Regions from separate parts of the Stutzerimonas chloritidismutans genome, predicted to be linked through region 2. Evidence: predicted binding sites of a transcription regulator. Region 2 holds the regulator's gene; each other region holds the start of a gene.

The links. The regulator sigma-54, encoded in region 2, starts transcription at its own class of promoters, with help from an activator protein. The targets are predictions, from matches to a motif close to ANTGGCATNNANNTTGCTNT.
Region 1: glnA (glutamate--ammonia ligase) is a predicted target of sigma-54. The motif match lies at 5,145-5,164, and genes of this name have one in related genera.
Region 3: LLJ08_RS08655 (CmpA/NrtA family ABC transporter substrate-binding protein) is a predicted target of sigma-54. The motif match lies at 3,743-3,762, and genes of this name have one in related genera.

What each region holds. Positions count from the first base shown of each region.
Region 1 is NZ_CP086067.1:4,005,112-4,014,679, reverse strand. Features, by position in the region: gene ntrC (nitrogen regulation protein NR(I)) at 1-1,057, opposite strand, end outside; gene glnL (nitrogen regulation protein NR(II)) at 1,054-2,136, opposite strand; gene LLJ08_RS18860 (DUF4124 domain-containing protein) at 2,306-2,935, opposite strand; gene LLJ08_RS18855 (DUF4124 domain-containing protein) at 2,932-3,480, opposite strand; gene glnA (glutamate--ammonia ligase) at 3,645-5,051, opposite strand; gene thiI (tRNA uracil 4-sulfurtransferase ThiI) at 5,390-6,844, shown strand; gene typA (translational GTPase TypA) at 7,012-8,832, shown strand; gene LLJ08_RS18835 (methyl-accepting chemotaxis protein) at 9,186-9,568, shown strand, end outside.
Region 2 is NZ_CP086067.1:3,422,731-3,432,298, forward strand. Features, by position in the region: gene LLJ08_RS15965 (phosphate-starvation-inducible protein PsiE) at 1-357, opposite strand, end outside; gene LLJ08_RS15970 (STAS domain-containing protein) at 371-685, opposite strand; gene LLJ08_RS15975 (MlaC/ttg2D family ABC transporter substrate-binding protein) at 678-1,325, opposite strand; gene mlaD (outer membrane lipid asymmetry maintenance protein MlaD) at 1,337-1,795, opposite strand; gene mlaE (lipid asymmetry maintenance ABC transporter permease subunit MlaE) at 1,795-2,592, opposite strand; gene LLJ08_RS15990 (ATP-binding cassette domain-containing protein) at 2,585-3,400, opposite strand; gene LLJ08_RS15995 (KpsF/GutQ family sugar-phosphate isomerase) at 3,682-4,656, shown strand; gene LLJ08_RS16000 (KdsC family phosphatase) at 4,656-5,180, shown strand; gene lptC (LPS export ABC transporter periplasmic protein LptC) at 5,189-5,761, shown strand; gene lptA (lipopolysaccharide transport periplasmic protein LptA) at 5,748-6,293, shown strand; gene lptB (LPS export ABC transporter ATP-binding protein) at 6,293-7,018, shown strand; gene LLJ08_RS16020 (RNA polymerase factor sigma-54) at 7,165-8,679, shown strand; gene hpf (ribosome hibernation-promoting factor, HPF/YfiA family) at 8,754-9,062, shown strand; gene ptsN (PTS IIA-like nitrogen regulatory protein PtsN) at 9,070-9,534, shown strand; gene rapZ (RNase adapter RapZ) at 9,535-9,568, shown strand, end outside.
Region 3 is NZ_CP086067.1:1,833,437-1,843,004, reverse strand. Features, by position in the region: gene LLJ08_RS08670 (vWA domain-containing protein) at 1-317, shown strand, start outside; gene LLJ08_RS08665 (VWA domain-containing protein) at 314-2,038, shown strand; gene LLJ08_RS08660 (BatD family protein) at 2,035-3,663, shown strand; gene LLJ08_RS08655 (CmpA/NrtA family ABC transporter substrate-binding protein) at 3,841-5,061, shown strand; gene LLJ08_RS08650 (ANTAR domain-containing response regulator) at 5,076-5,654, shown strand; gene LLJ08_RS08645 (hypothetical protein) at 5,955-6,233, shown strand; gene LLJ08_RS08640 (hypothetical protein) at 6,332-6,682, shown strand; gene LLJ08_RS08635 (thioesterase family protein) at 6,909-7,352, shown strand; gene LLJ08_RS08630 (1-phosphofructokinase family hexose kinase) at 7,336-8,286, opposite strand; gene LLJ08_RS08625 (nitrate/nitrite transporter) at 8,645-9,568, shown strand, end outside.

The DNA of each region.
Region 1 (9,568 bases), 580 kb from region 2:
GCAGGTGCTGCAGGTATTCCTTGGTTTCCGGCTTGAGCACCTTGGTTTCCACCGAGAGCTCCTGCGCGGCGCTGGCGAGGAAGTGCTCGGCGAGTGCCGGGATGTCCTCGCGGCGATCGGACAGGCGCGGGATGTGGATGCGGATGACGTTCAGGCGGTGGAACAGGTCCTCACGGAACTTGCCGGCCTGCACCAGGGTTTCCAGGTCCTGATGCGTCGCGGCGATGATGCGCACATCGACCCGCACCGGCGTGTGGCCGCCGACCCGGTAGAATTCGCCATCGGCCAGCACGCGCAGCAGGCGGGTCTGCGTATCGGCCGGCATGTCGCCGATCTCGTCGAGAAACAGGGTGCCGCCGTCGGCCTGCTCGAAGCGGCCGCGGCGCTGATTGGCCGCACCGGTGAAGGCGCCTTTCTCGTGGCCGAACAGCTCCGACTCCATCAGATCCTTGGGGATAGCCGCCATGTTCAGCGCGATGAATGGCGACGCCGAGCGCGGGCTGTGGCGGTGCAGGGCATGGGCCACCAGCTCCTTGCCGGTGCCGGACTCGCCGTTGATCAGCACGGTGATGTTGGAATGGCTGAGCCGGCCGATGGCGCGGAACACCTCCTGCATCGCCGGCGCTTCGCCGATGATCTCCGGGGTGTGGTGGCGGTTGGCCGGTTCCTGCTGGTTCTGCTGCTCCTGGGCGTGCTGATTGGCTCGCTTGACCAGCGAGACGGCGTCGTCGACGTCGAACGGCTTGGGCAGGTATTCGAAGGCGCCGCCCTGGTAGGAGGCCACCGCGCTGTCCAGATCCGAATGCGCGGTCATGATGATCACCGGCAGGCGCGGGTACTGCTCGCGGATCTGCGAGAGCATGTCCAGACCGCTGAGGCCGGGCATGCGGATGTCGGAGATGATCACATCCGGCTGCTGGCGGGCGAGGCGGGCCAGCACACCGTCGGCGCTGTCGAAGCTCTGCGTGGCCATGCCTTCCTGTTGCAGGGCCTTTTCCAGGACCCAGCGGATGGAGCGGTCGTCGTCGACGATCCAGACGTTTTCGCTTCGGCTCATGCTGATGTGGCTCCTTGTTCCAGCGGTAGGAAGATCGAGAACACGGTGTGGCCAGGATGGCTCTCGCATTCGATCAGACCCTGGTGCTGACTGATGATGTTCTGGGTGATGGCAAGGCCCAGGCCGGTTCCGTCCGGGCGGCCGCTGACCATCGGGTAGAAGAGCGTGTTCTGCAGTTCGGCGGGAATCCCCGGGCCGTTGTCGATGATCTCGATGCGTGTCACCAGGCGATGACGAATATGGCCGATGGTGAACTGCCGCAGTGTGCGGGTGCGCAGGGTGAGACGGCCGAGGCCCAGCTCGTTCTGCCCGGCCAGTGCCTGCATGGCGTTGCGCATGATATTGAGCACGGCCTGGATCATCTGTTCGCGGTCCATCAGGACTTCGGGAATGCTTGGGTCGTAATCGCGCACCAAAATGATGCTTCCCTGGCATTCCGCCTCGATCAGGCTGGCGACATGTTCGAGCACTTCGTGAATGTTGGTCATCGACAGCGACGGCAGCTTGTTAGAGCCGAGCATGCGATCGACCAGATTACGCAGGCGGTCGGCCTCCTCGATGATGACTTCGGTGTAGTCCTTCAGGTGTTCTTCGGGCAGCTCGCGGGCCAGCAGTTGTGCCGCACCGCGAATGCCGCCCAGCGGATTCTTGATCTCGTGGGCCAGGCCGCGCACCAGCATCTTGGTGGTTTCCTGCTTGGACAGCTGGGCCTCTTCCTTGGTGATGCGCAGCAGGCGGTCGCGCGGCAGCACTTCCAGCAACAGCATGGTTTCCTGCCGGGTCAGTACCGGGGTCACCGCATAGTCCACGGTCAGTGTCTGGCCGGTGGCGGAGGTCAGGGTGGCTTCGCGCTTGGTGAACGGATGGGCTTCTTCAACCGCCTGGCGCAGAGCCGCCAGGGCTTCCGGCGACTCGGTGAACAGCTCGCTGATGAACTGTCCGTGGCTGCGTTGGCCGCTGACGGCCAGCAGCATTTCGGCAGCCGGGTTCATGTACTCCAGGCGCAGGCGCGAGTTGAGCAACAGCGTCGCGGTAGTCAGATTCTCGATCAGCAGGCGTTGCAGGGCTTCGTTGATCATGGCGGGTCTGCGTCCGGAAGTTCAGGCAGGAAATGCAAGAACCAAACCAAACGCGCCATTGCGGCGCGGATCGGCGTGATGCTGCAGCCCTACGGGCTGTCCGGTGACCCAAATTGGTGACGAGCGATCCGCTCACCTGATGGGCGCACCAAACAGGTGCACCCCATGATCATAGAAAGGGCACGAAGGGAATGTCGCGTTTTTCCACCGGCTTGTCCTTTAGCGGGCATTCCGGGCGAACGCCGTAATCGGCCTTCTGGCAAGGATTGACCATGCGCCGCTGGGCCAGCGAGGTGCGGATCAGGTGAAAGGGTTGATTCGCGGTGCGTTGCAGCACGCGCTCCTGTTCATCCACGACAGCCACCGCCAGCTGATGGGTGCCACGATCGACGTTACTCAAGGCGAAGGAAGTCTGTTCGCCGGGTGTGCCGAACGGCTGGTCATCGAGCAGTACCTGATAGGCATGGCCGGGGTGCAGCGTCGGTTCGGCCTGCAGCGTGACGCTGACATTGCCGGCATTGTTGCGGATCGCTTCGTCCGCCGTCGGGCTGAGGATGTGCAACTGATAGATGATGCTCGCGGCTTTCGGTGCTGCCGGCTCCGTAGGGCGTGCGGCCGGCATCGGCGGCGCAGGCATGCTGTTGGACCGCTTGAGGCGTATTTCTTCGGTCGCCTCGCCGGCCGGGCGATCGGTGAAGACCCGATTGCCCTCGGCGTCGACATAGGAGTAGACGCCGGCGAGGCAGGGCAGGGCGGCCGCCAGCAGTGCGACGGCCAGGGTCTGCCGCAGGATGATCAAGGAGCAGGCCTCGGAGGCTTCGGACGCAATGCCGGGCTGGAGGTATTCACCCGTTGCACGGTGAACAGCTCCGGCTGGCTGCGCTGGATGACCTTCTCGCCGCTCAGCACCTCGACGTGCAGGCGATGCTCGCCACGCTCGACATTGTTCAGTTGCAGCGAGGTTGCGGCACTGGCGGCAGCCTGGGGAATGCCGTCCAGCACGAAGCGCAAGCTGTGGCCGGATCGTAGTGGCGGCTCCAGCAGCGCGCTGACGACGAAGGTGCCGTTGTTGGCGCGCAGGGCTTCTTCATCGGGAATCCCGCTCAGCATCAGTGTCTGGTAAGGGGCCGACTGCGTCTGCTGGCTGTCCGGCAGCGGTGGCGGCGGTTCGGGCGTGCGGATATTTACCGTATTGGCTGGCGGCAGGTCGACGGTATCGGCCTGGACACCCTCCGGTGGCTGATTGGTGAACACCGTATTGCCTTGTGCATCGGTGTACTTGTAGATCTCGGCGAAGGCCGGAAGGCTGAGAATGAACAGCAGGCTGAACAGTGCGCTACGCATGGGAGGCTCCGCGGAGTTGGACTGCCGAAGCCTTGCACTGCGCCGAGTTGCAGGCAAGTGCGATCGGTGGGATTTGCGAGGCGTGACAAGCTGCACGAATCGCCGCCGGACTGCAGAAACGAAGAAGGCCACCCGAGGGTGGCCTTCCTGTCACGCGAGCTGGATCAGACGCTGTAGTACAGGTCGTATTCCAGCGGGTGCACGAAGGTGCGCACCTTGATCTCTTCCTCGGACTTCAGCTCGATGTACGCATCGATGAACTCGTCGGAGAACACGCCGCCCTTGGTCAGGAACGCGCGGCCCTTGTCCAGCTCTTCCAGGGCTTCCTTCAGGCTGCCGCAGACCTGCGGGATCAGCTTGCCTTCTTCCGGCGGCAGATCGTACAGGTTCTTGTCGGCGGCATCGCCAGGGTGGATCTTGTTCTGGATGCCGTCCAGACCAGCCATCAGCAGTGCAGCGAAGCACAGGTAGGGGTTGGCAGCCGGGTCCGGGAAGCGCGCTTCGATACGACGGGCTTTCGGGCTGGAAACGTACGGAATACGGATCGAGGCGGAACGGTTGCGGGCCGAGTAGGCCAGCATGACCGGCGCTTCGAAGCCCGGGACCAGACGCTTGTAGGAGTTGGTCGACGGGTTGGTGAAGCCGTTCAGTGCCTTGCCGTGCTTGATGATGCCGCCGATGAAGTACAGGGCGGTCTCGGACAGACCGGCATAGCCTTCGCCAGCGAAGGTGTTCTTGCCATCCTTGGAGATGGACATGTGTACGTGCATACCCGAGCCGTTGTCGCCGTACAGCGGCTTCGGCATGAAGGTCGCGGTCTTGCCGTAGGCGTCGGCGACGTTGTGTACGCAGTACTTCAGGGTCTGAACTTCGTCAGCCTTGGCCACCAGGGTGTTGAACTTCACGCCGATTTCGTTCTGACCGGCAGTGGCCACTTCGTGGTGGTGCACTTCGACGACCAGGCCCATCTCTTCCATGGCGTTGCACATGGCGGTACGGATTTCGTGGTCGTGGTCGCACGGCGGAACCGGGAAGTAACCGCCCTTGACGGCCGGGCGGTGGCCCTTGTTGCCGCCTTCGACGTCCTGGTCGGTCATCCAGGAGCCCTGCTCGGAGTAGATCTTGAACATCGAGCCGGAGATGTCCGACTTGAACTTGACTTGGTCGAAGATGAAGAACTCCGGCTCCGGGCCGACGAATACGGTGTCACCGATGCCGGTGCCTTTCAGGAACTCTTCGGCGCGCTTGGCGATGGAGCGCGGATCGCGATCGTAGCCCTGCATGGTGCTCGGCTCGACGATGTCGCAGACCAGGATCAGGGTCGGCTCTTCGGTGAACGGATCCAGCACGGCGGTTTCGTCGACCGGCATCAGGATCATGTCGGAGGCTTCGATGCCTTTCCAGCCATGGATGGAGGAGCCGTCGAACATCTTGCCGTGCTCGAAGAAGTCTTCATCCTGGGCATCACGAGCCGGAACGGTGACGTGGTGCTGCTTGCCTTTGGTATCGGTGAAGCGCAGATCAATCCACTTCACATCGTAATCTTTGATCAGTTGAAGCGACTTCGACATGGTGTTCTCCAAGTGGTGGAAGCGTGACAGTGAGCTTCCGAATCAGGGTGAAGCCGGGCGGCGATGTTCCGCCAAGGCGACCTGCCTCACAAGGGAGCAAATTGCATGCCAGTGCTCTTTCTTGGGACTGCAGGCCGCTGGCAGCGCTGCGGCAGCGTTTGCGCGTCTCAAAGCGTAGCTGCTGCACTGAATTGATGCGCGGTATTGGTGCGGCTCGCCGGTGATGTGCATTCTTTTGGTGCGTTCTGCTGCGTTTGAAGAAAGCGGTTAAATGTTGAGCAGTTTCCGCTATACTCCGCGCCCCTCTTTTCCTGCCACGTCGGCGCCGCGCTGTTTCCATGAAGCTGATCGTCAAGGTTTTCCCCGAAATCACCATCAAGAGCCCGCCGGTGCGCAAGGGCTTCATTCGTCAATTGGCGAAGAACATCCGCACCGTGCTGCGCGAGCTCGATCCCGACCTGCGGGTCGAGGGCGTGTGGGACAACATCGAGGTGGAAACCGTGCGCAGCGAGCCGAAGCTGCTGCGCGAGATGATCGAGCGCCTGCGCTGCACGCCCGGCATCGCCCATTGCCTGGAAGTGCACGAGTACCCGCTGGGCGATCTCGACGACATCGTCGCCAGATGCAAGGTGCACTACGCCGAGCGCCTGCCGGGCAAGATCTTCGCCGTGCGCTGCAAGCGTGCCGGCAAGCATCCGTTCAGCTCCATGGACGTCGAGCGCCACGTTGGCAGCCAGCTGCGCCAGCAGTGCGGCGCCGCCGGCATTTCGCTGAAAACACCGGAAGTCGAAGTGCGCATGGAGATCCGCGACCAGCGCCTGTTCGTCGTGCACGAGCAGCATGACGGCATCGGCGGCTACCCGCTGGGTGCGCTGGAGCAGACCCTGGTATTGATGTCTGGTGGTTTCGATTCCACCGTCGCCGCCTATCAGATGATGCGCCGCGGGCTGATGACGCATTTCTGCTTCTTCAATCTCGGCGGCCGTGCCCACGAGCTGGGCGTAATGGAAGTTGCCCACTACTTGTGGAAGAAATACGGCAGCTCGCACCGCGTGCTGTTCATCAGCGTGCCGTTCGAGGAGGTGGTCGGCGAGATCCTGCAGAAGGTCGACAACAGCCAGATGGGCGTCGTCCTCAAGCGCATGATGCTGCGCGTCTCGACGCAGATCGCCGAGCGCCTGCACATCGACGCGCTGGTCACCGGCGAGGCGATCTCGCAGGTCTCCAGCCAGACCCTGCCGAACCTCTCGGTAATCGACTCGGCCACCGACATGCTGGTGCTGCGCCCGCTGATCGCCAGCCACAAGCAGGACATCATCGACACCGCCTTCGAGATCGGCACCGCCGAGTTTGCCAAGAACATGCCCGAGTACTGCGGCGTGATCTCGGTGAACCCGACCACCAAGGCCAAGCGCTATCGTATAGAGCACGAAGAAAAGCAGTTCGACATGGCTATCTTGGAGCGTGCGCTGGCGAATGCCCGCCAGGTCGCCATCGATCGCGTGATCGACGAGCTGGGTCAGGATTTGCAGGTGGAAGAAGTCGTCGAGCCGAGCGCTGGCCAGGTCATCCTCGACATTCGTCACCCCGACAGCGCCGAGGACGAACCGCTCGAGCTGCCGGGCATCGAAGTTCAGACGCTGCCGTTCTACGCACTGAACAACCGATTCAAGGAGCTGGATGAAAACCGCCAGTACCTGCTGTATTGCGACAAAGGTGTCATGAGCCGCCTGCATGCTCACCATCTGCTGAGCGAGGGGCATGTCAATGTACGCGTCTATCGTCCGGCCTGACTCATCGGTGAAACAGCCGGGGCTGCTTGGCGGCAGCATCCGCCACCGCCCTCCCGACCGGCACTGATCGCAAGGCCAGGCCGTACAACCCTCGGACAGACTGTCTTCGTCCGGACTACTTCCAGCTTCCAGCCTCAGCTCGAAGCTATCTACAGAGAAAAGAATCAGTGATCGAGAATCTACGCAACATCGCCATCATCGCCCACGTTGACCATGGCAAGACCACCCTCGTCGACAAGCTGCTGCGTCTGTCCGGCACCCTGGATCGCAAGGAGCTGGAAAACGAGCGCGTGATGGACTCCAACGACCAGGAAAAGGAACGCGGCATCACCATCCTGGCCAAGAACACTGCGCTGAAGTGGAAGGACTACAGCATCAATATCGTCGACACCCCCGGCCACGCCGACTTCGGCGGTGAAGTCGAGCGCGTGATGTCGATGGTCGACTCCGTGCTGCTGGTGGTCGACGCTCAGGACGGCCCCATGCCGCAGACCCGCTTCGTGACCCAGAAGGCGTTCAAGGCCGGCCTGCGTCCGATCGTCGTGGTCAACAAGATCGACCGTCCGGGCGCGCGTCCGGACTGGGTAATCGACCAGATCTTCGACCTGTTCGACAACCTCGGCGCCACCGACGAGCAGCTGGACTTCCCGATCGTCTACGCCAGTGCTCTGAACGGCATTGCCGGTATGGACCACGAGAAGATGGATGACGACATGGATGCCCTGTTCCAGGCCATCGTCGACCACGTGCCGGCGCCAGTCGTCGACGCAAGCGGCCCGTTCCAGATGCAGATTTCCCAGCTGGACTACAACAGCTTCCTCGGCGTGATCGGCATCGGCCGCATCGCCCGCGGCACCATCAAGGCCAACACGCCGGTCACCGCCATCGGCGCCGACGGCAAGAAGCGCAACGGTCGTATCCTCAAGATCATGGGCCACTCCGGCCTGCAGCGCGTTGAAGTGCAGGAAGCCGAAGCGGGCGACATCGTCTGCGTATCCGGTATGGACGAGCTCTACATCTCCGACACCCTGTGCGACCAGAACAATGTCGAAGCGCTGCCGCCGCTGACCGTCGACCAGCCGACCGTGAGCATGACCTTCCAGGTCAACGACTCGCCGTTCGCCGGCAAGGAAGGCAAGTTCGTCACCAGCCGCAACATCAAGGACCGTCTGGAGAAGGAGCTGCTGCACAACGTCGCCCTGCGCGTCGAGCCGGGCGACAGCCCTGAGAAGTTCAAGGTTTCCGGTCGTGGCGAGCTGCACCTTTCGGTACTGATCGAAACCATGCGTCGTGAAGGTTTCGAGCTGGCCGTAGGCCGCCCGGAAGTGGTGATCATCGAGAACGAGGCCGGCGACAAGCAGGAGCCGTACGAGAACGTCACCATCGACATCGAGGAGCAGCACCAGGGTCCGGTGATGGAGCAGATGGGTCTGCGCAAGGGCGACCTGAGCAACATGGTTCCGGATGGCAAGGGCCGTGTACGCCTGGAATACACCATCCCGGCGCGCGGCCTGATCGGCTTCCGTAACAACTTCCTGACCATGACCTCGGGTAGCGGCATCCTGACCTCGACCTTCAGTCACTACGGCCCGATCAAGGCCGGCGAAGTGACCAACCGCCAGAACGGCGTGCTGGTCTCGATGGCTACCGGTACCGCACTGACCTACTCGCTGGAAACCCTGCAGGCGCGCGGCAAGCTGTTCCTGGCGCCGGGCGACGAGATCTACGAAGGCCAGCTGTGCGGCATCAACAGCCGTGACAACGACCTGGTGCTCAACCCCACCAAGGGCAAGAAGCTCGACAACATGCGCGCTTCCGGCAAGGACGAAGTCATCGCCCTGGTTCCGCCGATCAAGTTCACCCTCGAGCAGGCGCTGGAATTCATCGCCGACGACGAGCTGGTGGAAGTGACGCCGAAGTCGATCCGCCTGCGTAAGAAGTACCTCAACGAGAACGACCGCAAGCGCTTCGAGCGCAGCAAGGTCTGACACCGTTGCGAGACCACAGAAAGGCGCCTTCGGGCGCCTTTTTGCTGTCTGGCGATTGCCGGGCCCGGTGCTCCGGCGTGGTGATCGGGACAGTTGTCACAGTGGCCGGTGGGCGATTTCAGAAAAATTGTACAAGACCTCTGCAAGCTGCGTACTAGGGCCTGCGATATTTCACTGCGAGCACTGGAGCGCTCTTATTCCGCCGCTTTCGGGCGGCAGTTCGTCGATAAAACTTGTACAAGTAATGTCACGGTGACATTATGTTGTACAAGTTTTGCCCCGCTCCGAGTATCGCTCGGGGCATCAACGACTGACTGAATGGCTGCCTCGCAGTCTGGCTAGAGGAGTGTTCGATGAACAAGCAGATGTCGGTATCCATGCGCCTGGGCCTGGGATTTCTGGTAATCCTGGCGCTGATGGTGACGGTCGCCGTGGTCAGTGCGCTCAAAGTCGACGTCATCGACCGGAGCATGAGCCAGATCAGCTCGCAGGCCGGCCTCAAGCAACGCTATGCGATCAACTTCCGCGGCAGCGTGCATGATCGTGCGATTGCCGTGCGGGACGCCGTCAGTGCGGCCGATCCGGCGTTTGCCCGTGAGCAGGTGGCGGAGATCGAGCGGCTGGCGCAGCTGTACACCGATTCGGCGCAGCCGATGAAGACGATGCTTGCGCAACCCTCCGCCGATGCCGTGGAAAAGCAGCTGATGCTGCAGATCGAGGCCATCGAGGCGAAGAC
Region 2 (9,568 bases):
CGATACGTAGACCACGCCCATGTCAGGACGATGGTGGTGGGAAACATCGGAGATCAACAGGCGGGTCAGCGCGGTAATCGCCACGTAGATCAGGAATCGCACCGGCATGTGGTTGGTCTTGAAATAGATCCCGACCATCGCACCCAGCTCCAGGTAGATGAACAGCAGCAGGATGTCATCGACCGTGATATGGCCCTTCTCGACCATGCCGAGAAAGGCCATGACCGCAGCCCAGGCCGTCACCGCGCCGATCGCAAACAGCGCCAGGTAGTGGAACGTCTCGACCAGCAGATTGCCCAGCGATTCGGCGAGCTCATGCACGCTATCGCGCAGCTCTTCCGCCCAGCGCAGTTTCATATGGCTATTCCTTTCAGACCCGGGATGCTTCCAGCGGCAGGATATCCAGCAAGCCGGACACCTTGGCAATCTTTTCCATATCGCCAGGTAACGCAGTGACGCGCAGTTCGACGCCGGCGGCCTTGGCATCGCGCATGAACGCAAGCAGGAGAGAAAGCCCGACACTGCTGGACCGCTCGACCGCCGAGCAATCCAGCATCAGTGCCGAGCGGCTGTCCGCGATCAGCGCTCGCCCGGCCTCGCGCAGCGCGGGCCCGCTGCTATAGTCGAGCACGCCAATCATGCGCAGTTCGCCTTCGGCACCACGTTCGATACGCGCCTCACTCATCGCCTGCGGCCTGCTGACCGGCCTCGGTGTCCTTGGTTCGCGCCACCACCTCGGCCCAACCATCGATGGTCTTGTCCAGATCGCCGCCGTTACGCTGCATGGAATCGGCGAACTGATCGCGGAACAGCTTGCCAATGTTAATGCCATTGATGATCACATTGCGCACCCGCCACTCGCCGGCGTTGACCATGGTGTAGGACACCGGGTAGATCTCGCCCTGGCGCCCTACCACCTCCATGCCGACACTGGTGCGCTTGTCATCCGCCTTGCCGCTCGACGGCAGCACGCGGATCTGCTGGTTGTTGTATTCCAGCAGGGCGTTGCCATAGAACTGCATCAGGCTGCGCTTGAAATTCTCCTGGAAGCGCGTCATCTGCTCGGGCGAGGCGTTGCGCGAATATTTGACGGTCATGATGCTGCGCGAGATGCCTTCGGCATCGACGACCGGGCCGAGAATCTCGTTCAGCGAGTCATAGAAAGCCGCCGGATCGTTGCGGTACTGCTCCTTGTTGGCCTTCAGATCGGCCAGCAACTCATCGGTGGTCTGCTGAATGATCTGGTGGGCTGTCAGCGCAGCGTGGGAGAACATGGGCAGAACGGCCAACAGAATCAGCAGGCCGCGGCGCAAGGCAGTCATCATGTGCATCTCCTTCAATCTTTGTTAACCGAGTTGAGCAGGAATTTGCCGATCAGATCCTCGAGCACCAGCGAGGACTGGGTGTCCTGAATGGTGTCGCCATCGGCGAGCAACTCCTCCTCACCGCCGACGCTGATGCCGATGTACTTCTCACCCAGCAGCCCTGCGGTAAGGATCGAAGCCGTCGAGTCGGCCGGCAGGATGTCGACATCCTGCTGGATTTCCAGCGTGACTCGTCCGGTGTAGCTGTCACGATCCAGGTCGATCGCGGTGACCTTGCCGATGGTCACGCCAGCCATGGTCACCTTGGATCGGACAGTCAATCCGGCAATATTGTCGAAATAGGCATACAGCTTGTAAGTGTCGGCATCAGTAACGCTCAGCCCGCTGACACGCAGTGACAGCAGCAGCAAGGCCAGCAGCCCGGCAAGCAGGAACAGCCCGACACCCATTTCCAGTGTGCGGATACGCATCAGAAATCTCCAAACATCAACGCGGTCAAAATGAAATCGAGGCCGAGCACCGCCAGCGAGGCGTAAACCACAGTCCGGGTGGTGGCACGGCTGATACCTTCGGAGGTCGGGTCGCAATCGTAGCCCTGGAACACGGCGATCCAGGTCACGACCAGCGCAAAGACGACGCTCTTGATAACGCCGTTGAGCACATCGGAACTGAAGTCGACGCTGTTCTGCATGTTGGCCCAAAACGAGCCTTCGTAGACACCGAGCCACTCCACCGCCACCATCGCTCCGCCCCAGATACCGACCACGTTGAAGATCAGCGTCAGCAGCGGCAGCGAGATGAAACCGGCCCAGAGGCGCGGCGCGATGATGTACTTGAGCGGATCGACTCCGATCATCTCCAGGCTCGAGAGCTGCTCGGTCGACTTCATGTTGCCTATCTCGGCCGCCAGAGCCGAGCCGGCACGCCCGGCGAACAGCAGCGCAGTAACCACCGGACCGAGCTCGCGCAACAGGGTCAGTGCGACCATCTGCCCAACCGCCTGCTCGGAGCCGTAGCTGCTGAGAATGTTGTAGCCCTGCAGCGCCAGCACCATGCCGATGAAGATGCCGGAGACAACTACAATCGCCAGTGACAGCACACCAACCGAATAGAGCTGCTTGACCAGCAGCGAAAAACCGTTACGCAGCCCGCTTCGCCCGAACAGCGCATGCACGAGAAATATCGTCGAGCGCCCCAGGGCTGCCAGCACATCCAGTCCGGCGCGACCGAGCAGGGCAATCCGATCCAACAACGAACGCTTACGCATCGGTGCCTCTCAGTAGATCGTCGGCATAGGCCGGTGCAGGAAAATGGAATGGCACCGGCCCGTCGGCTGCGCCCGTCATGAATTGCCTGATGCGCGGATTGTTCGACTCCATCAGCTCCGCCGGCGTGCCCTGGCCAAGCACCTGGGCATCGCCAACCACGTAGATGTAGTCGGCAATGGACGCGGTTTCGGCCAGATCGTGGGAGACCACGATACTGGTGATGCCCAGCGCGTCGTTGAGCAGGCGAATCAGCCGCACGAGAACGCCCATCGCAATCGGATCCTGTCCGGCGAAGGGTTCGTCATACATCAGAATCTGCGGATCCAGGGCAATCGCCCGCGCCAGCGCGACACGCCGCTTCATACCACCGGACAGCTCGTCGGGCATCAGCTCGATGGCGCCACGTAGCCCTACCGCTTCGAGCTTCATCAGCACGATGTCGCGGATCATCTCGTCTGGGAGCTTGGTATGCACCCGCAGCGGAAACGCAACGTTCTCGAACACGTCGAGATCGGTGAACAGTGCCCCGCTCTGGAACAGCACACCCATCTGCTTGCGCATGTCGAACAGCTCGCTGCGCGAGAGGCTCGGCAGATTGTTGCCCGCCACCCAGACTTCACCACGCGACGGCATCAGCTGCGCAGCGATCAGGCGCAGCAGCGTCGTCTTGCCACAACCGGACGGCCCCATGATGGCCGTAACCTTCCCTCGCGGTATGGCGATATCGACATCGTTGAAAATACTGCGCTCGCCTCGCTTGAAGGTCACTCCCTTCAGCTCGACGGCGAAGTCATTGCAGGCGCTCATCTGGTCTCCTTGCATGCAGTCTGCGAAACAGACGGCTCCCGATGACGCTGGGATACTTTCTGCCCTGACCGTTTTCGGCGGCGCACTATAGCATCGCGCCAGAGGCCGCCCAACCGATGAGCGTTTCGGCAGATGACGAGCGACGCCCCGTTCAGCTTCGGTTCAGCTCAGGCTGATCAAATTGAATGTGCCGACCCACAGTGATGTGCCGACATTTTCCATGAGCCCGCAACGGATTCTCGCTATAATCCCCGCCTTTTAATCGGACGACCTCGCCAGCCATGAGCCAGAGCAGCCAATTGATCGAAACCGCGCAACGCACCATCCGCCTGGAAATAGAAGCGGTTGAGCAGTTGAACGCACGTATCGATGCCGATTTCGTGCAGGCTTGCGAGCTGATCCTTGGCTGCAAGGGCCGAGTGGTCGTGGTTGGCATGGGCAAGTCCGGGCACGTCGGCCGCAAGATCGCCGCTACATTGGCCAGCACCGGCACCGCCGCCTTCTTCGTGCACCCTGCCGAAGCCAGCCATGGCGACATGGGCATGATCACTCAGGACGACGTGGTCCTCGCCCTTTCCAACTCCGGCACCACCAGCGAGATCGTCACCCTGCTACCGCTGATCAAGCGGCTCGGCATCACCCTGATCAGCATGACCGGCAACCCCAACTCGGTGCTGGCCAAGGCCGCTGCGGTGAATCTGGACGCCAGCGTCGCCATCGAAGCATGCCCGCTGAATCTCGCGCCGACCTCCTCCACCACTGCCAGCCTGGTGCTCGGCGATGCCCTGGCTATCGCGCTGCTCGAGGCTCGCGGGTTCACTGCTGAAGATTTCGCCTTCTCTCACCCGGGCGGCGCGCTGGGCCGCCGCCTGCTGTTGAAAGTCGAGCACGTCATGCATACCGGCGAGCGCTTGCCGAGGGTTCCGCGCGGCACATCGCTGCGCGACGCCCTGCTGGAAATGACGCAGAAGGGCCTGGGCATGACCGTCATCGTCGAAGCGGACGGACGACTCGCCGGTATCTTCACCGACGGCGACCTGCGCCGTGCCCTGGACAAGGGAGTCGACGTTCGCCAGACGCGCATCGACGAGATCATGACCGTGCACGGCAAGACCGCCCATGCCGAGATGCTCGCCGCCGAGGCTCTGAAGATCATGGAAGACCACAAGATCAGTTCGCTGGTAGTCGTCGATGACCAGGAGTTGCCAATTGGTGCGCTGAACATGCACGACCTCCTGCGCGCGGGGGTGATGTAATGCACGAACACCTGCTGCAACGCGCCCGCGACATTCGCCTGGCGATCTTCGACGTCGATGGTGTGCTCACCGATGGCCGCCTTTATTTCCTGACCGACGGCAGCGAGTTCAAGACGTTCAACACACTGGACGGCCACGGCATCAAGATGCTGATCAACTCCGGCGTGCGTACCGCGATCATCAGCGGGCGCAAGACGCCCGTGGTAGAGCGTCGAGCGCAGAACCTCGGTATCCAGCACCTTTATCAGGGGCGCGAGGACAAGCTGGTCGTGCTCGACGAACTGCTGACCGAACTTGGCCTGAGCTACTCTGAAGTAGCCTATCTCGGTGACGACCTGCCTGATCTGCCGGTGATACGCCGCGTAGGCCTCGGCATGGCCGTGGCCAGCGCCGACACCTTCGTTCGTGAACATGCCCATGGCGTTACCCTGGCCCGCGGTGGCGAGGGTGCGGCACGCGAGTTCTGCGAACTGATCATGCGCGCGCAGGGCACCCTGGCCGCCGCGCAAAACGCATATCTGTAGGGGTCTGCATGCTTCGCAAAATGCGCTTCGCTGTCCTGCTGACGCTGATCGCCGCCCTGCTGGTGGCGGTCGGCTACTGGAACATCCGGCCGGAAAGCTTCATGCAGGAGCCGTCCGTCGCCAGTGGCGCAACGCCTGATGTCGACTTCTATGTGATCAATTCCCGCACGGTGCAATATCAGCCCGACGGCAAGCGCAACTACGAACTGACCGCAGACAAGCTCGAGCACATCAAGGCGAGCGACATCAGCCTGCTGACCAAACCGGATCTGCTGTCCTATCGCGGCACCGAACTGCCGTGGCACGTGCGTAGTGAGCGCGGCGAAGTATCGGCCGAAGGCGACGAGGTGCTGCTGATCGATCAGGTCAAGGTCGAGCGCACCGACGCCAAGGGGCGCCCGACGATCCTCACCACCAGCCGCCTGACGGTGTGGCCGGAGAAGGATTATGCCGAGACAAACCAAGCCGTTAGAATCGAGGCCGCCAATGGCGTGACCACGGCAACCGGCATGAAAGCGTACATGGATGACGGCAGGATGCTCCTGCTGTCCAACGTAAGAGGCCAGCATGAGCTGCGTTAAGACTCTCCCCCTCCTGCTCGGTTTGAGCGCATTCTGGCTTGGCGCCAGCGCCTGGGCGCTTCCCGAGGATCGTGAACAGCCAATCCGCGTTCAAGCCGACACCGCCGAACTGGACGACCGACAGGGCGTGGCGGTCTACCGCGGCGACGTGGTCATCACCCAGGGCACGATGAAGATCACCGGCGACACGGTGACCATTACCCAGGATGACAACGGCGACGTCGAAGTCTTCACCTCCATCGGCAAGCCGGCCTACTACGAGCAGAAGCCTGCGGTGGACAAGGAGATCGTCAAAGCCTACGGCCTGACCATCCAGTATTTCGCCGCCAACGAGCGAATCGTGCTCATCGATCAGGCCAAGGTCGTTCAGGAAGGCAACACCTTCGAAGGCGAGAAGATCGTCTATGACACCCGTCGGCAGATCGTCAACGCCGGTCGCGCCACCAATGCCGATGTCACCACGCCGCGCCCGCGCGTGGACATGGTGATCCAGCCGCGCAAAAACGGCCAGGCTGCGGAGCAGCCCGAGTAATGGCCGTTCTCAAAGCCCAGCATCTGGCCAAGAGCTACAAGAGCCGGCAGGTCGTGCGCGATGTCAGCCTGTCCATTGAAAGCGGGCAGATCGTCGGCCTGCTCGGCCCCAACGGCGCAGGCAAGACCACCTGCTTTTACATGATCGTCGGCCTGGTGAATGCCGACCAGGGCCGCGTGCTGATCGATCAGGACGACGTCACCCACCTGCCGATGCACGGGCGCGCACGGGCCGGCATTGGCTACCTGCCACAGGAGGCCTCGATCTTTCGCAAGCTCTCGGTCGCCGACAACATCATGGCCATTCTCGAGACCCGCAAGGATCTGGACCGCAACGGCCGTCAGCAGGCGTTGGAAGGCCTACTGCAGGAATTCCATATAAACCATATCCGCGACAGCCTCGGCATGAGCCTCTCTGGTGGTGAAAGACGCCGGGTGGAGATTGCCCGCGCACTGGCCACCGCACCGAAGTTCATCCTGCTTGATGAACCCTTCGCCGGTGTGGACCCGATTTCGGTGGGCGATATCAAGCAGATCATCCATCACCTCAAGGCCAAGGGCATCGGCGTGCTGATCACCGATCACAACGTCCGCGAGACACTGGATATCTGCGAGACGGCCTACATCGTCAACGACGGGCAACTGATTGCCGAGGGCGATGCGCAGACCATCCTGAGCAATCAGCTGGTCAAGGAAGTCTATCTGGGCCACGAATTCCGCCTGTAAGGCGGAATTTTTGCTCGGCTCGGCAAATCGGCTCTAGGCAAAGGCTTCATCGGCAGGCATATAATTTGCTTTCTGCCGGCGCCCCGCGCACGGCATGTCGGAATGGGCGCGGTTGCGCCGGCATAAAAGGTTCGAAGTCCTCTGCCATGAAACCATCGCTAGTCCTGAAGATGGGCCAGCAGCTGACGATGACACCGCAGCTGCAACAGGCCATACGGCTCCTCCAGCTATCCACCCTCGATCTGCAACAGGAGATCCAGGAGGCGCTGGACTCCAACCCCATGCTCGAACGCGAAGAAGACGGAGACGACTTCGACAGCTCCGACCCTATGGCCGAGGCCGCTGAACGGCCAGGCGACACCGTCACCGAGAAAAGCAGCAGCCAGGAAAGCACCTACGAGGGGCCCTCTCATAGCAGTGACAGCCTGGACGACAGCGACGGCGACTGGGGCGAGCGGATTCCCAGCGAGCTTCCGGTCGACACCGCCTGGGAAGACATCTACCAGACCAGCGCCAGCAGCCTGCCCAGCAACGATGACGACGAGTGGGATTTCACCAGCCGGACATCGAGCGGCATAAGCCTGCAGAGCCATCTGCTGTGGCAGCTCAACCTCGCGCCAATGAGCGACACCGACCGGCTGATCGCGACCACCCTCATCGACTGCATCAATGAACAGGGTTATCTCGAAGAGACGCTGCAGGAAATCGTCGACTCGTTCGATCCCGAGCTGGAAATCGAACTCGACGAGGTCGAGGTCGTTCTGCGTCGTATCCAGCAATTCGAACCGGCCGGCATCGGCGCACGTGATCTGCGTGAGTGTCTGCTGTTGCAGCTGCGCCAACTGCCCGACCGCACACCATGGCTGAGCGAAGCGAAGCGTCTGGTCAGCGACTATCTGGACATCCTCGGCAGCCGGGATTACAGCCTGCTGATGCGGCGAATGAAGATCAAGGAAGACGATCTGCGCCAGGTCATCGAACTGATCCAGAGCCTGAACCCGCGCCCGGGGTCGCAGATCGAGGCGAGCGAACCGGAATACGTGGTGCCCGACGTGATCGTGCGCAAGCACAATGATCGCTGGCTGGTCGAGCTGAATCAGGAAGCCATGCCGCGCCTTCGCGTCAACGCGCAATACGCCGGCTTCGTCAAACGCGCCGACTCCAGCGCGGACAACACCTTCATGCGCAACCAGCTGCAGGAAGCGCGCTGGTTCATCAAGAGCCTGCTCAGCCGCAACGAGACCCTGATGAAGGTGGCGACTCAGATCGTCGAACACCAGCGCGCCTTCCTCGAGCATGGTGACGAGGCGATGAAGCCTCTGGTACTGCACGACATCGCCGAGGCGGTGGGCATGCATGAGTCGACCATCTCCCGCGTGACCACGCAGAAATACATGCACACGCCACGCGGCATCTACGAACTCAAATACTTCTTCTCCAGCCACGTCAGCACGGCGGAAGGCGGCGAATGTTCGTCCACCGCGATCCGCGCGATCATCAAGAAACTGGTCGCCGCGGAAAACCAGAAAAAGCCGTTGAGCGACAGCAAGATCGCTGGTTTACTGGAAGCGCAGGGCATCCAGGTGGCCCGCCGCACAGTTGCGAAGTACCGCGAGTCGCTCGGTATCGCACCATCCAGCGAGCGCAAACGTCTACTGTGATCGGCCCCTGGTCGAACTGTCCCGGCGGCAGGCCCACCAACCTGCTCTTCGTACAAGGCAAAGGAGATAGCAGTATGCAAGTCAACATCAGCGGTGTTCATCTGGAAGTAACCGATGCCCTGCGTGACTACATCGAGGAGAAATTCGATCGGCTTGCTCGCCACTTCGACCGCATCATCAGCGTTCAGGTGATCCTCCAGGTCGAGAAACTCAAGCAGAAAGCCGAAGCAACCTTGCACGTCGCAGGCCGCGAAGTCGTGGCCATCGCCGATCACGAAGACATGTACGCTGCCGTCGACCTGTTGGTCGACAAGCTCGATCGCCAGTTGATCAAGCACAAGGAGAAGCAGCTCGACCACACACAGGGCGCTGTCACCCGCTGACTCCAATATGATCCGACTCGAAAACATCCTCACCCCCGGGCGTTCCTTGGTGAACGTCCCGGGCGGTAGCAAGAAGCGCGTCCTGGAACAGATCGCCAAGGTGATCGCCCGGGACCTTATCGATCTCGACTCCCAGACCATCTTCGAAAGCCTGATCGCGCGCGAGAAGCTCGGCTCGACCGGCTTCGGCAACGGCATCGCCATCCCGCACTGCCGCATGGTTGGCTGCAATGCACCGCTGAGCGCCGTTCTGCGCCTGCAGACGCCAGTGGATTTCGACGCCATCGACGGCGCGCCGGTGGACCTGCTGTTCGTCCTGCTGGTACCGGAGGCCGCCACCGACGAGCATCTCGAACTGCTGCGCCAGATCGCCAGCATGCTCGACCGCGAAGACGTACGCCAACGACTGCGCCAGGCGCCGAGCAACGAAAGCCTCTACCAGGTAGTGGTCGACGTGCAGAACGGGGCATAGATGCGGCTGATCATCGTCAGTGGACGCTCGGGTT
Region 3 (9,568 bases), 1.6 Mb from region 2:
CGGAAGAAGGTGGCGTGCTCAGCCGCTTCGGTTTCAACCCTGGCCTGGACCTCGACGAGCCGACTCTGCGCGCCATTTCCGAGCAAACCGGCGGTGAGTATTTCCGCGCCTCGTCGAGCGCAGAGCTGAAGGCGATCGGCGACACGCTGGATCGTCTCGAGCCGGCAGCGCAGCAACCAGCCCAGGCCCGTGTGGCCGAGGCCCTGTACATCTGGCCGCTGTCGGCGGCTTTGCTGATCAGCCTGCTGATGGTCGCGGCCAGCCTGTGGAGCGCACAGTTGCAGCGCCTGGCCTGGCGACGGGAGCAGCGCCGATGAGCGAGCTGCTACCCCATCTGTTACGGCCATACTGGCTACTCATCCTGCCCCTGCTGATCTGGCTGCTGTGGCGGCTCTGGCATCGGCAGCTACAGGTCGGTCGCTGGCAGCGTCTGCTGCCGGAAGCCTTTCATGCCGCCCTGCTGACCCGTGGCCGACTGCGCCACAGCCGCCTGCCCTGGCTGGTGCTGGGCCTGGCCTGGCTGCTGGCGGTCATCGCATTGCTCGGGCCCAGCTGGCAGCGCTTCGAACAGCCGAGCATCAAGCGCAGCGATCCCCTGGTGGTGCTGCTGGAACTCACGCCATCGATGCTCGCCAGCGACGCACCACCCACTCGCCTGGAACAGGCCAAGCGCAAGCTGCTGGATCTGCTCGAGCGCCGGCAGGACGTACAGACCGCCGTCGTGGTATTCGCCGGCAGCGCCCACACCGTGGTGCCGCTATCCGATGACCTGGCGACCACCCGCAACCTGCTCGACGCCCTACACCCGACGCTGATGCCCGAGCAGGGCCAGCGCGCGGACCTTGCCGTCGCCAAAGGCCTCGCCCTGCTCGAACAGGCTGGCCTGGGGCGCGGGCGCTTGCTGCTGATCGGCAGCAGCCTGGACGAGCACGAACGCAGCGCCATCGTCACGCTGATGGAGGGCAGAAACGAGCAACTGCTGATACTCGGCGTCGGCACCGCACAAGGCGCGCCAATCGCCGGCAAGGACGGTAGCTTTGTCAAGGATGCCCAAGGCGCAATCCTCATCCCGCGCCTGGACAACGCCAGACTGCAACGCCTGGCCAACGAGCTGGGAGGGCGCTATCAGCGCGCGCAGCTGGGTGACGACGACCTGACGGCCCTCGGTCTGCTCGATCAAACTGGCACGTTGCGCCAGGACGATGAAATCACGCGGCTGGAAGCCTGGCTGGATCAGGGGCACTGGCTGCTGTTGCCACTGCTCTTGCTGGCCGCCCTCGCCGGTCGCCGCGGCTGGTTGTTCTGCCTACCGCTATTGCTGCTGCAGCCGCAGCCTGCCAATGCCTTCGAGCTACAGGATCTCTGGCTACGTCGCGATCAGCAGGGCCAACGCCTGCTGGACGCGGAGCAGCCGGCCGAGGCCGCCGAGCGCTTCACCGATCGCCGCTGGCAGGCCACCGCCCGCTATCAGGCCGGCGACTATGCCGGCGCGGCAGAACTGTTCGCCGAAGGCAACACGGCCGCCGATCACTATAACCGCGGCAATGCCCTGGCTCGCAGCGAAGCCTTCGAGGCCGCCATCGAAGCCTATGACCAGGCGCTGGACCTGCAGCCTGATCTACAGGCGGCGCAGCGCAACAAGGCGCTGATCGAAGAGCTGCTGCGCCGCCAGCAGGAACAGCCCGAGCCCGAGCAGGAACAGAATCAGCAGGACGAGCAAACCGAAGAACCACTGCCGCAACCCGAGCAGCCGCAATCACAGGAAGCGGGCTCTGCCCATTCCCCTTCGCCGGAGGATGCCCAAGGCGAGCCGTCCAGCGAAGCCAGCGGCGCCTCGCAGCCATCGACAACCGAAGCCACGCCCGAGACCGAAGAAATTGATGGCAGCGCGGCCCAGGCGCAACACGAGGCGCTCCCCGAGCAGGAACGGCAACAGGCGATGGAGCAATGGTTGCGGCAGATTCCGGACGATCCCGGCGAGCTGCTGCGAAGGAAATTCCTCTACGAACAACGCAAGCACCAGGAAACCAATCGATGATGCGCCTGATGGCTTTTCTTCTGCTCGGCCTCCTTGCTGGCCAGGCCGCAGCCGCCGGCCTGTTCGCCCGGGTTGACCGCACCCAGCTGAGCATTGACGAAACCCTGGAGCTGAGCCTGGAAAGCCAGGGCAGCACGGTATTCGGCAAGCCCGACCTGCAGCCGCTGGAGCCATTGTTCGAGGTGTTCGACACCCGTCAGGTCAACCAGCTTTCCAGCAGCAACGGCGAAGCCCATGCGATCACACGCTGGTTGATTACCCTGCGGCCGAAGCAGACCGGCTACGTGATCATCCCGCCGCTGCAACTGGGCGACTGGCGCAGCGAGCCGATCACATTGATGGTCCAGGAATCGCTGAAAAATACCGAAAGCGACCAGCTGGCGCCGATCTTCATCGATGCCAGCGTCGATCAGGAAAACGTTTACGTTCAGGCCCAGGTGATCCTTACCCTGCGCATCTATCATTCGGTTTCGCTGTACGACGACAGCACCCTCTCGCCGCTGCAGATGCCGGAAGCCCTGGTCGAACGGCTCGGTGAGCCACGCACCTACGAGAAAACCATCAACGGCATTCGCCACGGCGTCATCGAAGTGCGCTATGCGCTGTTCCCGCAGAAGTCCGGCGAGCTGACCATCCCTGCCCAACTGTTCAGCGCCACCACCGTGACCAATGGCAGCAACCCGCTGTTCGGCTCGCGTTCGGGCCGCTCGACGCAGGTCAGGTCACCAAGCATCCCGCTGACGGTCAAGCGCAAACCGGCGGACTACCCCGCCGCTGCGCCCTGGCTGCCGGCACGCAGCCTGACCCTGGTCGAAGCCTGGAGCCCGGAGCCCGATCAGGCACAGACCGGCGAATCGCTCACCCGCAGCCTGTTGCTCAAGGCCGAAGGCCTGACCAGCACCCAGTTGCCCGCCATCGGTTCTGCCCAGAGCCCCGACCTGCGCCGCTACCCGGATCAACCGATCCTGGCCAACGAAGTCAGTGGCGCGGGCCTGGTCGGTAGCCGCGAGCAGCGCGAGGCGCTGATTCCCACGCGCAGCGGCGCGTTGCAGTTACCCGCCGTGGAAGTGGTCTGGTGGAACACCGCGGAAGACCGGCTAGAACGCACCACGCTGGACGAACGGACCCTGAATGTCGCCGATAATCCGAATCTCGCGCCGACGCCCGCCGAGCAACCGGCCGCAACGCCACTACCTGCCGAGCAGCAGCTACTCTGGCCCTGGCAGCTGAGTACCCTGCTCTTCGCCCTGTCCACCCTCGCCGGCTTCGGATTGTGGCTACACGCGCGGCGGCAACCCGCAGTGCAGCGCGCACTGCAGCCTGGCCCGACCCCACGCAGCCTGCTCGACGACCTGCGCCGCGCCTGCCAGGCCAACGACTCGCAGGCCACTCGCCAGGCGCTGGATGCCTGGGCGCGGCAACAGCCGGAAACGCTGGCCGACATGGCTGCGCGCTTCGTGCCGCTGTCAGATGCGCTGGACGGACTCAACGGTGCGCTGTACAGCGAAGCCGGCCAGCGTTGGCAGGGAGAGGCGCTGTGGCAGGCGATTCAGACGCTCCCTCCAGCGACCAGTCCGAGTGTCGAGCAGGACCACAGCGCCCTGCCACCACTGTATCCACGCTGACCGGCAACGCTGCACCGCTTCACACCAGACGCGCCTGACCAATGCGGTGCACGGGCACCGCATGGCGCACCACTTTCTCGCTGGCATATCGCTTGCTTCAGGCTTGGCATAGACCACCCCTGATCCGTCGCGCACGGTTAACTGTGCCGCACGCTTCGCAATCGAAAGGCCCACAGCATGACCGAACCCTCCACGTCGCCCCGCCACGATGCACTGGCCTGGGTCGCCGGCAGCGATGCACCGGAAAAGAGCTCGCTCAACCTGGGCTTTCTGCCACTTACCGATGCCGCCTCGCTGATCGTCGCCGCCACCCAGGGCTTCGCCCAGCCCTTCGGCCTGACGCTCAACCTGCACCGCCAGAACTCCTGGTCAGGCCTGCGCGACAAGCTGATCGGCGGTGAGCTGGACGCAGCGCACGGCCTGTACGGACTGATATATGCCGTGCACCTGGGAATCGGCGGCAGCCGCGCGGTGGATATGGCGGTGCTCATGGGGCTTGCGCAGAACGGCCAGAGCATCAACCTGTCGACCCCGCTGAAGGCAGCCGGCGTGACCGATCCCGAGGCATTGCGCAACAGCGTGCGCCAAAGCGGTGCACGCCTGACTCTCGCGCATACCTTCCCCACCGGCACCCACGCGCTGTGGCTCTATTACTGGCTGGCCGCCAATGGTATCCACCCGCTGCAGGATGTGCGGACGCTGGTGCTGCCGCCATCGCAGATGGTGGCGTACCTGCAAGCCGGGCGTATCGACGGTTTCTGCGCCGGCGAGCCCTGGGGTGCGCAGGCGATCGCCGAGGGGGTTGGCTTTACCCTCGCAACCAGTCAGTCGATATGGCCGGATCATCCGGAAAAGGTGCTCGGCTGCACCCGCGCATTCGTCGAGCAGTACCCCAACACCGCGCGCGCACTGGTGATGGCGGTGCTCGAAGCGAGTCGCTTCATCGACCAGAGCCAGGAAAACCGCCGCAGCACCGCACAGCTGATTGCCGGGAGCGAGTATGTCAACGCGCCGCTGGCAGCCATCGAATCACGCTTTCTCGGCTCGTATCAGGATGGGCTGGGCAACGCCTGGAATGACCAACACCCGCTGCGCTTCTTTGCCGATGGCGCGGCGAACATGCCCTACCTGTCCGACGGCCTCTGGTTCATGACCCAGCTGCGGCGCTGGGGTTTATTGCGCCAGGACCCGGACTACCAGCTGGTCGCAAGCCAGGTGCAACAGATCGAGCTGTACCGACAGGCCGCCGGCGCGCTCGGCATCACCGTGCCGGAGTCGCCCATGCGCAGCGCCACGCTGATGGATGGCAGGACCTGGGACGGCAGCGATCCGGCAGCCTACGCCCGCAGCTTCCCACTGCACGCCATGGCCGATCAGGCCATGGTGGCTGCACTTTGAGCAGGAGATCAGGCATGTTGCGCATCCTGCTGATCGACGACACCCCACGCAAGATCGGGCGCCTGCGAAGCGCGCTGATCGAGGCCGGCTTCGAAGTCATCGATGAATCCGGCCTGACCATCGATCTGCCCGAGCGGGTCGAGACAATTCGCCCGGACGTGGTGCTGATCGACACCGACTCCCCGGGCCGCGATGTGCTGGAACAGGTGGTGCTGGTCAGCCGCGACCAACCACGACCCATCGTCATGTTCACCGACGACAGTGACCCGGACGCCATGCGTCAGGCCATCCGCGCCGGGGTCAGCGCCTATATCGTCGAGGGCATTCAGGCCCAGCGGCTCAAGCCGATCCTCGATGTGGCGATGGCGCGTTTCGAGACTGACCAGGCGATCCGTGCGCAATTGCAGGCCCGCGAGCAGCAACTCGCGGAGCGCAAACGCATCGAGCTGGCCAAGGGCATGCTGATGAAGATGCGCGACTGCAAGGAGGAAGAGGCCTACACCCTGATGCGCCGCCAGGCGATGAGTCGCCAGCAGAAGCTGATCCAGGTCGCCGAGCAGATCATCGCCATGAACGAGCTGCTTGGGCAGTGAGCTGCCCGCCCGCAGTGCAACCGCTCGACCAAACGCACCATCGGCGAGCGTGCTCTCGGTCCCTCGGTATGGACCGTGAGACAGCTGCAACGCCGCCATCCGCCACGACGCGGCGTTCAGCCGAAAGCCTGCAGCAAGCGGCAGGCTGGCAAGCAGCTTGCTAGATGGATTGGCCGAGCCAACGAAGGCGTCCGGCAAAGACGAAGGCGTCCCTGCACCGCATGTTTCGACATGCCGGTCCGGACGCCTTTTTTGTTGCCCGCGCGGCAGTGCCGCGCGCTCACTTCAGGGATTTGCAGAATGACCATCACCGCGACCTTGGCGATCGCCTGTGCACTGCTGATGCTGGGCCACTATCTGAACGGCATGGCCAGCGCACAACATTTCCGACGCGTAGCGCAGTTGCGCCTGCTGGCAGTTCAGGAAGATCTGGAGATTCTCCGCCTGCTGCAACAGCATCGCGGTCTGGGCGTACAGAGCGAACCCACTGCGGTAGCGCTGCGCTGCGCTGCGCGCTGGCGACAAGCCTCACGCAACGTCTGCAACAGCGCAGTGCCCTGCCCGATGCGTATTCGATAACCGAAGGCTGGCTGGTTCTGCGCAACAACCCTGCCGATTTCGACGGGCATTGCGCTCTGATCGAAACCCTTATCGATGAGCTTGAGAAGCGGGCGCCGATGTCGAGCAACGAACCCGCCGAAGCCGCTCGCGCCTGCCGCGAACTGGAAGACGTGGCACGCCTGCGCGGCCTCTGCGTCGTCGCCTCGAATCAGGGCGGCTGCACGCCGGCGTTGCAAAAGCGCCTGAAAGCACTCTGTCGGCGCATGGTTACAGACACCGATATGGAGCTGAAGCGGCTGGTCGGCAAGCTGGAGCGCAGCGTGATCCATGCAGCCCAACCGAGGCTGAGCCCGCCCGAGTGTTTTGCCCTGGTCACTCCCTTCATCGACGCGCGCCTGCAGTTGATCCGGCAGCGTCTGCAGCACAGTGGCGCACAGGCGCAGCGTGGCTTGCATCGGGCGGGCTGACGGATAGAGGTTGCGGGGCCGGTCTCCGCTGCATTGGCGGCCGGCAACGCATGGCTACGTGCAGGATCCGCTATACGCGGGTTTCCATTAGAAGCGCCTCGGCCGCAAATGAGCCTGCCCAATGCCAGCTCATTCGCGGTCAAGACTGCAGCCACGAGCGCGCATCTAACCCCGGCGAAGAACACAACGCTAGAATGCGCGCCTTCTACAGATTACCGAGCGACCCATGGCGCGTCTTACCCTGCATTTCCCGGAAGACCAGTACTGCTTTTCCACCCAGCTCACTGTACGAATCACCGACATCAACGCCGGCAACCATCTGGCCAACGATTCGATGATCTCGATGATTTCCGAGGCGCGGGCGCGCTTCCTGTTCGCCTACGGGGTAGCCGAGACCCGTCAGGATGGCGCCGGGATCATCGTGACCGACCTTGCCACGACCTACAAAGCCGAGGCCCATGCCCGTGATGCGCTGCTGTTCGAGGTCGGGGTGATGGATTTCAACAAGTACGGCGGCGATATCATCTTCCGCATCACCCGCCCTGCCGACGGCACACTGATCGCCATGGCCAAATCCGGTTTCGTCTTCTACGACTATGCCCAAAGCCGCGTCGTCGCCATGCCCGAGGCGTTCGCCGGCAAGTTTCCGCGGGTCAACCGGATCGAATAGGGGCGTCTGCCACAGATTGCAGCAACCGCTGGACATCCTCGCGATGACACAGCTCGGTGCCCGGACGCATTACCGTCGCGGCACCCGCGGCAATGCCCCGGCACACCGCATCCTGTAGCGAGCGCGCCTCGGCCAGCGCCAGCACCATGGCGCCGAGCATGCTGTCACCCGCACCCACTGCGCTGACCACCGGGACATCCGCCGAGGGCAGGCGCTGCAGCTCATCGCCACAAGCGTACAGCGCGCCCTGGGCTCCCAGCGACAACACGACCACTTCGGCGCAGCCCTGAGCGATCAGGCGGCGCAGCGCTGCCTCCTGTTCGGCTTCGCTGGAGATGGGGTAGCCCACAAGGCTGGACAGCTCGTCGAGGCTCGGCTTCATCAGGTATGCACCGCCCTGCCGGGCGGCGTGGCGTAATGGCTCGCCGGACAGATCGACGACCAGCCGCGCACCGATACCGCACGTCAATGCCAGCAGCTCGTCGTAGAAACCCAGGTCGACGCCAGGTGGAAAGCTGCCGCTCAGCACCACATAGGCCGGCGCTGGCTGCAGCGCTGCGAGGCTGTCGAGGCAACGCCGAAGTTCCTGCGCGGATAGCGTCGGACCGCGCAACACGAAACGGTACTGCAGGCCTGAGCCCAGCTCATCGACAGTGAAACTCTCGCGGGTATCGCCAGTAATGGACACCGGACGATGCACCAGACCCAGTTCGTCCAGCGAACGTTGCAGCAGATCGCCAAAGGGGCCGCCAGCCGGATAGATGGCCACCGCCCTGCCCCCCAGCGTCTTCACCACCCGCGCCACGTTGATCCCGCCGCCTCCCGGGTCGTGGCGCGGCAGCGAACACCGCAGCTTTTCGGTACTGATCACCCGCGGTGTGCTGACGGAAAGATCCATCGCCGGATTAAGAGTCAGGGTCGCAATCAGGGGCATCGCTCGCTCCTTGGCAAAAGCCGCTCAAGCCTACCAGCAAGCGCCCCCAGGTTTTTACCTGGCGCGCCGCCCTGATTTGGCGCGCGCTTGCGCGCTATCTGTGCGCTCCCGGCGCAGAGCCGCGCCGGGTCTATCGCCAGAGCCGGCCAAATCTGCGGCTTGCGCCGCCTGGCACGCTAGATGCTAGTTCCGCTTCAGGCAGGCCAACGGCGGTCTGCAATATCACGACAAAGGCGTCGCACCACACCTGCTCCGGCAGGCGTGCTGCGGCGCCTTTTTGTTTTCCGCCTCGACGAGGGGGCGGTCTGAGCAGCCCTAGCGGCCAACGCCGCGTCACGAACGCCCTGGAGCCGATCCAATGAGCACGAGTTTCTGGAAAGCCGGCCATGCGCCGACCCTGTTTGCCTCCTTCCTCTACTTCGACCTGAGCTTCATGGTCTGGTACGTCCTCGGCCCGCTGGGCGTGCAGATCGCCGCCGATCTCGGCCTGACCACCCAGCAACGCGCCTTCATGGTCGCCACGCCGATCCTCGCCGGCGCGGTACTGCGTCTGGCGCTGGGTATCCTCGCCGACCGCACCTCGCCGAAAACCGCCGGCCTGTTCGGCCAGAGCGTGGTCATCGTCGCGCTGTTCGTCGCCTGGCTACATGGCATCCACAGCTACGAGCAGGCTTTGCTGCTCGGCCTGTTCCTCGGCATGGCCGGCGCATCCTTTGCCGTCGCGCTGCCGCTGGCCTCACAGTGGTATCCGGCAGAGCACCAGGGCAAGGCGATGGGCATCGCCGGTGCCGGTAACTCCGGCACTGTGCTGGCGGCCCTGTTCGCGCCGGTCCTGGCGGCGATCTTCGGCTGGAACAACGTATTCGGCCTGGCGCTGATCCCGCTGGTGCTCACCCTCATCATCTTCGCCAGCGTGGCGAAGAATGCCCCCAACCGCCCGGCACCGAAGTCGCTGGCTGATTACATGAAGGCGCTGGGCGACCGCGACAGCTGGTGGTTCATGTTCTTCTACAGCGTGACCTTTGGCGGCTTTCTCGGCCTGGCCAGCACCCTGCCCGGCTATTTCCACGACCAGTACGCCTTCGACCCGGTCAAGGCCGGCTACTACACCGCTGCCTGCGTCTTCGCCGGCAGCCTGCTGCGCCCGCTCGGCGGTGCACTGGCCGACCGCATCGGCGGCATTCGCGCGCTGCTGGTGATGTACACCGTCGCGGCATTCTGCATCGCTGCGGTGGGCTTCAACCTGCCGAGTTCCACAGCAGCCCTTGCACTGTTCGTGGTC